DNA from 2 places in the Geobacillus sp. FSL K6-3411 genome. Region 1 is predicted to be linked to the other one. Evidence: riboswitches for the same ligand, from Rfam matches in the RefSeq annotation. Region 1 holds a riboswitch; the other holds the start of a gene.

Region 1 (4,984 bases):
CTGAAAATCCGTGCTGTTCCAAATAACGCCGCATGTCTTCGTCCGCATAGGGATTATCGTAATCCAGGCCGACATGTCGATTGACGAAGTGGGTCACCCACTGAAACCCGCTGCCAACAAGAGCGGAAGACAACACACGAAGTGGTTTGTGAGCAACGAGAACGACGGCGTCGTCGAGAAAAGACGGGTGCAGCCCACCGATAAGCGGTGCCTTCTTGCGTTGTTGTTGCGGCACAAACGAAAACATCGGCTTCGCCGCTACCGGATGTGCTTGGCGCACAACCGGGGCGGCAAACACGTCATTCAGCAGCCTCGGCGTCATGACGTCCGCCGGCGCGCCGAGCGCAGCTGTTTTCCCCTCTTTTAAAACAAGCACCCGATCGCAATAAAGACTGGCAATGCTCATATCGTGAAAAACAGCGACAACCGTCAAGCCGCGCGCACGTGCGGATTGGGCGAGCTGATCAAGAAGCCGAACTTGCCCGCTTATATCCATATGATTGGTCGGCTCATCCAATAAGAGCAACTGTGGCTCTTGGGCAAGCGCCCGGGCCAAATAGGCACGCTGCCGCTCGCCGCCGCTTAACCGCTCAAGCGGCTCATCGATTTTATCGGCTAAACCGACGGCGGCAATCACCTCTTGAACCACGGTTTCATCTTCTGCCGTCCATGTTGGAAACAACCCGTGCTGATGGGCGTAGCGGCCGAGCGCTACTGTTTCTTTCACCGTATAGCCATACGCCGTTTCCACCGCTTGCGGCAGGACGGCGGCCAACTGCGCCCATTGTTTTGCCGACAACTCGGAAAGCAGCCGACCGCTCATGACAATCTCACCGCTCGCAAGCGGAAGCTCCTTGCTGATCAGTTTCAGCAACGTCGTCTTCCCGCTGCCGTTTGGCCCTAAAATGCCAAACAACTCTCCTTTTTTGACGGAAAACGTCACGCCGTCAAGCACTTGTTTCTGTCCATACCGATGCGATACGGCACGCACATCGAGCATCATCATCCCATCTTTCGTTTCGTTTTTCGGAAAAATAGGGCGGCAAACAACGGGGCGCCGATGAGCGATGTAATGACGCCGATCGGCAGCTCGCGCGGCTCAATGACCGTCCGTGCCGCCACATCGGCAAGCACAAGAAACGCCCCGCCGTACAAGAGCGACAGCGGCAAAAGCACCCGATAGTTCGGCCCGCACACAAGCCGAACCATATGTGGAACGACAAGCCCGACAAAGCCGATCGTTCCCGACACCGACACCGCCGCGCCGGTGAGCAGCGCGGCCGCCGTCAAAATGATGATTTTGCGGCGTGTGACATCGACGCCGACGTGAAGCGCCGCCGCCTCGCCGAACGCGAACGCGTTCAGTTCGCGGCCGTTGGCGATGAGTGTTGCCGCACCAACGAGAAAAAACGGCAACAATAGCCCGCTATACTTCCATCCGCGCATCGCCACGCTCCCCATCAGCCAGGAAATGATTTGCCGCAATTCTTCTCCAGTCAAGGCGATCATGAGCGAAATAAAGGCGCTGAAAAAGGCGCCGAAAATAATGCCGGCTAAAATGATCGTCTCGACCGACATTCGCCGTTCAACCATGCGGGTGAACGTCAAGACAGCGGCAAGCGTCACCATGCCGCATAAAATGCTCACGATCGGCAGCGTAAACGTGCCGAGCAGCGGCCATTGCCAGCCGAGAAAAATAACGAGCACCGCCCCGACGGACGCACCGGACGAGACGCCGAGCGTATACGGATCGGCGAGCGCGTTTTTCAACAATCCTTGAAACGCCGCTCCGGCAAGCGCCAAGGAAGCCCCGACCAAAAAGGCAAGCACCACGCGCGGCAGACGGATCGCCATCACAATCGGCACCCAATCCGCCGGAATGTCGGCTGGAAGCGGCATCCCGAACCATTCGGCGGCGAGAATGCCGATAATAGAAGAAAAGGGAATCGACAGCGACCCGGTCGATATCCCTACGAGCAGTGAAAAGACAGCCGCAGCAGCGGCCACAATATATATCCACGTTTTACTTAAACACATCCGGGTAAATGGCTTTGGCAAGTTCCTCGACTCCTTCAACAAGACGCGGACCCGGCCGGCTCACTAGGTCGGTGTTGACATCATACACCCGCTTGTTTTTCACGGCCGGCACGTCCTTCCAAGCGGCGCGCTCAAGCACTTGTTTCGCTCCCCCGTATGTCGTGATGATGACGTCCGGTTTGTATGCGACCGCTTGTTCCTCGGTCACCATCGGCCAGCCTTCTAAGCTGCCGGCAACATTTTTGGCAGAAATCACCTGAAGCATCTCGTCCATAAACGTTCCTTTGCCGGTCGTATACAGTTGCGGCGGCGGCGACACTTCAATCCAGACATTCGCCTGCTTGTCGTCTGGAATTTGTTTTGCTTTTTCTTTGATTTGCGTCAATTTCTCCTTCATGCCGTGAATGATTTGTTCCGCTTTGTCCGCTGTCCCCGTCGCTTTGCCGATGAGTTCAATCGACGCATACACCTCGTTAAACGACGCGGCGTTATGGACAACGAGCACGGTGATGCCGGCGTCTTTCAATTGCTGCAGGCCGTCCTTTGAGTTATGGGCGCTTGACGCATGGGCGAGAACAAGATCCGGTTTCAAGGAAATAATTTTCTCGACGTTAAATTCCATGCTGCCGACTTTCGTTTTCGTTTTGACGTCGTCTGGATAATTGTCAAAATCGCTGACACCGACAATTTTCTCACCAAGCCCCAACGCGTAGGCAATTTCCGTATTGCTTGGAATAAGTGAAACGATTTTTTGCGGTTCTGCTTTGATCGTTACCTCTTCCCCCAGCCCGTCTTTCACCGTCACCGGAAACGCCGCTTGTTCCGTTTTCGGCTCTTCTTTTTTCGCTGGCTGGGCGTTGCTATTGGTCCCACCACTGCAGCCGACCAGCACGGCGGCCAGAAGGAATAGAGCAACCAACGCCGCCGTCCATTTCCAACGCTTCATCAGTTCGTTCCCCCTTTCGCTATGTAAAAATAAAAACGCCCATTCCGTCTAAATCTGGGAATGAGCGCGAAACAGACCGCCAATGGGCACAACCATGCCCTGTACGACTGTTTCCGCGTCTCACCCCCCGAAGATTCGGAAACTGCGGCAAGCAAGGCAGGTCTACTGGCTCATGCTTCATCCTACTCTGAAGCCTTCCCGTACGGAAAACAGCGCAAGCCATCTATCCGTACAGTGGCGATTTCATTTCGTCCGCATTGACAGTTGCGGGGACAGCTCCGGATTCCCACCGGATTCCCTATTAAGCCTTTTCGGCACCTTGCTGCGAGTTGATGAATTTGTCGGATATGGACATTTTTTATATTAAAGCAAGGTTTAACATTTGACAACTATGAATTTATGGTGGCTGACGGCAGGCTATCAGCGGCCCTCTCCCCCAGACGGCTCAGCTTCCTTCACCATGTTTCACGCGGAATACAGCACCCGTTCATCGTATTCAATGCCCGCAATTTATCTAGGCACATCACGCACCACCAACAGAGGGTGCGTTAATCGAAATGAACTTCGTCATATTTTGAAAAAAAATAAGGAAAGGTGCCCCTTCTCCGGAGCGCGCCCTTTCCTTGTACAAAATTTATCTCATCACTGTTGAATATATTTGTCAAACACAAACCCGAAATCTTTCACTGTATAGTTCTTTTTCGCTTCAGTAAGCCATTGAAACGCATACTCATTGATCGCCTTAAAATCGGCCGCAACGTTGGTGCCGTCGCCACGCATGTTGGCAAACAGGTTGGCCGCAAGCTCCATACTGCGCTGGGCATAGTCGAATTTCGTTTCGTTTTCCTCACAAATCGTGGCAATGGCCAATAGCGATTTATACAAATCTTTCAATTCCTCGATATGTTTTTTATGAACATCGATCGAGTAGGAGTGCGATCCGATTTTAAATTTGATTTCCGCATCCAAATCGACCGTCCCAGCCGTCTCGAGCGACACATCGGAAATCGGATATTTATAGTAATCATAGCGGCGCAGCGTCCGCTTTTTGCTTGTGGCGCTCGTGCCGTCTAGATGAATGAGTGCAAGGTTGGTGAAACAATACTCATCTGATTTGGATTTAATAAGAAAGTAAATTTTTTCTCCGTCTTCATGCATCACATAATCATCAGCATCGACTTTGTCGTAATCTTTCGGTTGAATGACCGAGCCGATGTCGCTCAGCCCAAGCACATCAGCGGCGACTTTTCCAAACATCCCGATTCTCCTCTCCGGTTTTCCTAGTTTTCAATTGACACCTCTGTTTCCGCATGCTGCACATTGTCTTGCCAAATGAGAGCTGGATGGACGTGTGCGCGGCTTTCCGCCATCGTCAGACAAACAAAAGATAGCTATCGTCTAATGCCTTCCATCTAATATTACGTGCACAAAGGAGAAAAGTTTCATTCCCGTAAAAAACAATCACCCACAACTTAGCACTCGTAAATGCGGAAAGGGGCGATCACGCCATAAAGGCCTCTCTCCGCATGCCAACAGCCGTTTCCGTTGATCACCCAAAACGGAGTGAACCGACGGTTTCGTCCTCAACTGCTCGGCAGCCGTCACATTTTCCTTGCCATCCGCAACACTTTTTGCTTGTTTTAGTCTTCAAAAAAGAGGCTGTATCGGCCTCTCTCCTTACTTCCGTTCAGCGGGAACAGAAAAACCTTCTTTGTTGAGAATAAACAATTGTTATCTCAAGGGCGATCTTGCCATGCGAATGTACGTATGGCGTTTGCCGCGAATAGCGATGGAATATGCCATAATGTTCTCTGGAACGGCGATGCCATGATAGCCAGCGTCGCCGATATGGTGCATATCCGCTCCGGCCATTTTGCTCGCAAGCGCGATTTGGCGAATCGTATGCTCATCCGCTCCTTCCTGACTTGTGCCAATCGTCAGCATGACAAGCGCTCCATGTTCATGCGCCACCCGAACAAGCTTCTCCGTTTTGTCTAATGT
Region 2 (4,984 bases), 480 kb from region 1:
TCTGGTCAAGCGCCCACGGCTCCGCTTCTTTGCGCAGCCGTTCATGCGGTTTGAGCGGCTGGACGGCGGCTGCTAGTTGATACTTGCGCTGGTAGCCGCGCGGCGTGATCATCACGCCGTCATGGACGAATGTCGTTGAGTTGCCGATAATCACCGTCGTCAACATGCCGATCTCATGGTCAAGCATATGCGCCAAGTCGGTGAGGACGATATGCTGCCGCTCGCGGTACGCGCTTTTCACCAGACCGACCGGGGTTTCCGGAGACCGATGGCGGAGCAGGATGCGCTGTGCTTCCACAATCTGTCTAGTGCGCCGTCCGCTTTTCGGGTTGTAAAGCGCGATGACAAAATCGGCCGCGGCGGCGGCGTCAATCCGCTTTTCAATCAGCTCCCACGGCGTCAAATGGTCGCTCAAGCTGATCGTGCACGCATCGTGCATAATCGGTGCGCCAAGCAGCGCGGCGCACGAATGGATCGCGGAAATGCCGGGGATGACTTCGACTTCAATCGAGCTGTCTTTCGTCCACCCTTTTTCGATCAGCACTTCATACACGAGCCCGGCCATGCCGTACAACCCGGCGTCACCGCTTGAAATGACGGCGACCGTTTTGCCGCGCTCCGCCCATTTCACCGCCGCTTGGGCGCGGCTCACCTCTTCCGTCATGCCCGTGCTGATGATTTCCTTTCCGACAATCAGATCGCGCACAAGTTCGATGTACGTTTTGTAGCCGATGATGACGTCGCTTTCTTCAATCGCTTCCCGAGCCCGTTTCGTCATATGGTCGACGCTTCCCGGGCCAAAGCCGACAATGAGCAATTTGCCGCTCATCATGATCCCCCTCCTTTGCCAATTAGGCCCACTTTCCATAACGAATTCGCCGCCGCTTATTTCCCTTCATGGTACAAAACATCGGGGCACGTTCTTTTCCTTTGGCCGCCACTCTTGCCAAAGCCGCACAAAAAGCGGAACATCCAAACGAATGTCCAAAAGCCGCTGACGGTCGGCAAACACGTCTTCCGGCTCCCCTTGCATCACGACGCGTCCTTCGTGCATGACCGCGACGACATCCGCCCACTGCCAGACGAAATCCATGTCATGGGTGGCGATCAACACCGTCGTCCCCGCCTGGTGAATCGCATCAATTTGCTTGAGAAACTGCTTTGTCTGATGCTGGTCCAAGTAGGCGGTTGGTTCATCAAGCACGAGCAAGTCCGGCTTGGTGGCCATCGTGCAGCAAAGGGTCAGCCATTTTTTCTGCCCGAGGCTAAGTTGGTGGGTCGGACGGTCCAACCAAGAATGGAGTTTGTATTCTTCTGCGATCGAAACGAGCGCCTTCTTCATGCTTTCCGCATCGACACCGGCATGAGTGAGGCTGATCGTCAATTCATCGCGCACAAGCGGGGCCAAAATTTGATGCTCCGGGTTTTGAAAGACGATGCCGACTTCCCGTCGCCATTGCGCCCAATCAGCGCCGCGTTCATACATGTTGCGCCCTTTCCAATATACCGTTCCTTCCTGCGCCCGCAACAGCCCATTCAAATGAAGAAACAGCGTCGTTTTGCCGCATCCGTTCGGCCCGATCAAAGCGTACTTTTTTCCTTCTAGAATCTCCCAATCAATCCCATTCAGCACATAATGCGTTGAATGGTAAGCATACTTCACCTGTTCCATTCGCAATAGCAACGTTTTCACCCTTTCCGCCATGCCACCCCAAGCAGCAGAGCCATTATGATGCCGGCCGCAATATCAACAGGGCGCACACTCGCTTTTTTCGCTTGATGCGTATATGCGACCGTCGCCATCCCGCCCCGGGCGGCAAGTGAACGGCTATATGCTTCATACGATTGCCACGTTTTCATCCATAATTGATACATCAGCATCACACCGTGGCGCCAATGCGCCCCCCCGCTGCGGGCGCGCAACGCCAACATAAGCTCAGCGGCCGCCTGTTCCAATAAAAAGATGAAGCGGTACATAAGAAAGCAAAGTTCAACGAGCGCAGCTGGGAGGTGCATTCTTCGCAGTACGGAAAATAACTCCGGCATCGGAGTCGTAATGAGGGCGAAAAACAGGCACGACCAGGCGGCGAGAGAGCGAATGGCCAGCTCTGCAGCCAGTTGCAACTGGCTATCCATCATTGAAATTCGAAACGGAAAAGACACCGACACGACAAGCGTCAGCAAGCTGGGGGCCAAGAAGGCACAGGCGGCCAACATTGCTTTTCCATACAAGGAAAACGGTACACCTGCACTCCCCATAATCCAGTATGCCATCCCGCCAAGCACGATCAATTGCTCGCGCCAGCCCCCGGTCATGACGATAAGAAGCAGAACGGAGGCCATAAGCCATTTCCATTCCGCTCCCCAAGAGCGGAGTCGATTTTCATACGCCCAACGATCAAACTCGCGAATCATGGCTGTTTTTCCGCTCCGATCGTCCTTTGTACAACCCGATGACATAGCCGATCACACCGGCGCCAAGCGCGGCTTGCAACGAGAACAACAGCGTTTCGACTTCGCCTCCAGGAGGGGTAAAAATCGACTCAAACCACGGGCGATACTGCGGATGAAGTGCTTGAATGGCTTTTTCCGCTTGGTCGTCTGTTCCTCCGAACTCCGATCCGCGCGCCCACCAAAGCGGCCCGATGATGAGCAAAGCAGCGAGCAAGATGAGCAAACCATTTTTCTTCATATCCTCACGCCCCCTTTTCTCTTTGGAACAGCGGAGAAGCTTGGTAGGAAGCAAGCCAGTTCCAGACGATCACCGTTACAATGCCTTCTGTCACCGCCAACGGCACTTGCGTGATCGCGAAGATGCCCGCAAATTTCCAAAATGAGGCCACGATTCCGCCATCAGGTGCGGGAAACGCCAAGGCGAGCTGCAGGGAAGTCATGACGTACGTCGCCAAGTCTGATAAGCAAGCGGCGAGAAACAATGCAACACGATTTGACAGCGCCCCTTTTCGGCACAATTGATACAGCCCGTAGGCGACGAAAGGTCCGATGATTGCCATCGACATCGCGTTCGCTCCAAGCGTTGTCACCCCTCCATGGGCAAGAAGCAACGCTTGAAACAGAAGGACGATCGTACCGATCACCACCATCACCCACGGCCCAAACAAAATGGATCCAAACCCGATCCCGGTCGGATGAGAACTGCTGCCAGTGACCGACGGGATTTTCAGCGCCGATAGCACAAACGTAAACGCACCAGCTAAAGCCATCAGGAGCTTATGCTCGAGATGCTGCTTCGAAGCATGAACAAGCCTGCGCAGCCCAAACAAGAAAAACGGCAAAAACAGGATCCACCAAAACAGCGCCCATTTGACAGGCAAAAAACCTTCCATAATATGCATGGCATTTACTTCGTTTTCATTGGTGAGCCAAAAATATACAACGAATAAAGCCATCATCCCGCTCCATCGAACGGTTCTTTTCATTTATCTGCTTGCTCCTTTCTCGATATGCTCGTTTTTTCGTTTTCCACTTGCCGCCTCACGCTCGCCGATCGGCGTCAACACCAATTCCCCTTCATACTCATACGTCGCCCACTCCCGCAGCGGAACACCCTCACCCAAATGGACGCGCGCGACTTCTTTCGCCTTCTCTGGCGTCATCTGCCGGTACCAGACGCCGTCCGGGTAGACGATCATCACGCATGCGTCTTGGCAACGGCCGTTGCAGCGCGTCCTTGTTGTATGGACAGCGTCGTCAAGCCCAAGGCGGGCGATTTCCTCGCGCACCGCGGTTGTCACGTCATCTCCGCCATGGCGGAGGCACGTCCCTCCGTTGCAAATGAGCACATGATGCTTCATTCCCCGCAAATCCCACGTCGCCACCAAATCCCCCCTTTTGCTAGAATGGTAGAATGAAATGCGGCAGACGGACGGTTTTTCGACAAAAGAAAAAGCACCTCTACAGCAGAGGTGCAGAAAAATGTATACGAAAGCCGTAAACGGCCCAAACAGGGCCCCTAAAGCCGTCATTCTCCCGCACGTCTGCCTATAGTCCCGTAGGCATCCGTCCGATCCAAACAAGGCAGGTCTCCTGACTTAGGATCATCGCTTGGCGGCGTCTTCCCGAAGCATCCTTCAGTGACTTGTTGCCGCAAAGCTCCCCATCACAGTGGCGGGCACCGTGCCGGATTTTCACCGAGCTTCCCTTTTCACCCAAGCCCTAAGCGGGCTAGGCACCTTGTTTGTCTTACCGCCATATATGCGCTGTCATGGAACAAGCATCCGTTTTCATCGTAGTACAACCAATGCGTTGCCGTCAACCGTTTTTTGCCGACAAATCTTTGTTGGCGACGACAACGCCGTCCGCATCAGCGTACACGTACGCCCCTGGCTCCCAGCGGACGCCGCCAAACTCGAGCGCAACGTCGCGGGCGCCTTTTCCTTCTTTTTGGCATTTCGAGCGGGCGTTCCATTTCAACCAGAACGATACATCTCCAACTTGTCCAGGTCTAAGACAAATCCAGCGCCCAGCAATATATCCAATCCTAACAAACCGTTAATCCCCTCATAGTCCATCCCGCTAAAATCAATTTCATACTCTCTTAGCTGGAAAGAATCTAGCTGAATACAGTCTAATTTTTTTGTAAACGCGTACTCTTTCCCACCGATTCCGTAATAAGCCACAATACGATCGCCCGGCTCTACCCGCAAATGAATATCTTCTACTGCATTTTGAGAAATCACTGTTTTCGCCGCACCAGTATCAATCACCATATTATGAATCAACTTAGACCTTCCTTGATAAACGATTTCGATCGATGCAAACAGCAAGCCTTCACGATATTCAATCTGCATAATGAAATTTCCCTCTCAGGCCAATCGCTCCCCGAACTTTTAAAACAATCTCCTTGTGGCTAGTATGATAAACAAGCTGATTCCCTTTCGATTGCAGCAACTCACGAGTTGCATCCTTGTCCGAAACCGTTCCGATAACAGCCACCTCTTCAATGATTTCTTGATCTCCCTCT

Evidence for each region. A riboswitch is a leader RNA that binds a small molecule or an ion and turns the genes downstream of it on or off. The one in region 1 is predicted to bind cobalamin.
Region 2: linked by a shared signal. The riboswitch ahead of NSQ22_RS09610 ((2Fe-2S) ferredoxin domain-containing protein) and the one ahead of NSQ22_RS11975 (ABC transporter substrate-binding protein) in region 1 are both predicted to bind cobalamin.

Annotation. Positions count from the first base shown of each region.
Region 1 covers NZ_CP150187.1:2,357,124-2,362,107, forward strand. The annotation lists gene NSQ22_RS11965 (adenosylcobinamide amidohydrolase) at 1-1,006, opposite strand, end outside; gene NSQ22_RS11970 (iron ABC transporter permease) at 1,003-2,037, opposite strand; gene NSQ22_RS11975 (ABC transporter substrate-binding protein) at 2,024-2,983, opposite strand; cobalamin riboswitch at 3,121-3,320, opposite strand; gene NSQ22_RS11980 (PH domain-containing protein) at 3,626-4,240, opposite strand; gene NSQ22_RS11985 (PEP phosphonomutase) at 4,715-4,984, opposite strand, start outside.
Region 2 covers NZ_CP150187.1:1,874,082-1,879,065, forward strand. The annotation lists gene cobJ (precorrin-3B C(17)-methyltransferase) at 1-829, opposite strand, end outside; gene NSQ22_RS09590 (ABC transporter ATP-binding protein) at 896-1,705, opposite strand; gene NSQ22_RS09595 (CbiQ family ECF transporter T component) at 1,690-2,415, opposite strand; gene NSQ22_RS09600 (energy-coupling factor ABC transporter substrate-binding protein) at 2,399-2,692, opposite strand; gene NSQ22_RS09605 (energy-coupling factor ABC transporter permease) at 2,697-3,413, opposite strand; gene NSQ22_RS09610 ((2Fe-2S) ferredoxin domain-containing protein) at 3,441-3,839, opposite strand; cobalamin riboswitch at 4,020-4,212, opposite strand; partial or broken gene NSQ22_RS09615 (hypothetical protein) at 4,273-4,491, opposite strand; gene NSQ22_RS09620 (retropepsin-like aspartic protease) at 4,431-4,811, opposite strand; gene NSQ22_RS09625 (hypothetical protein) at 4,801-4,984, opposite strand, start outside.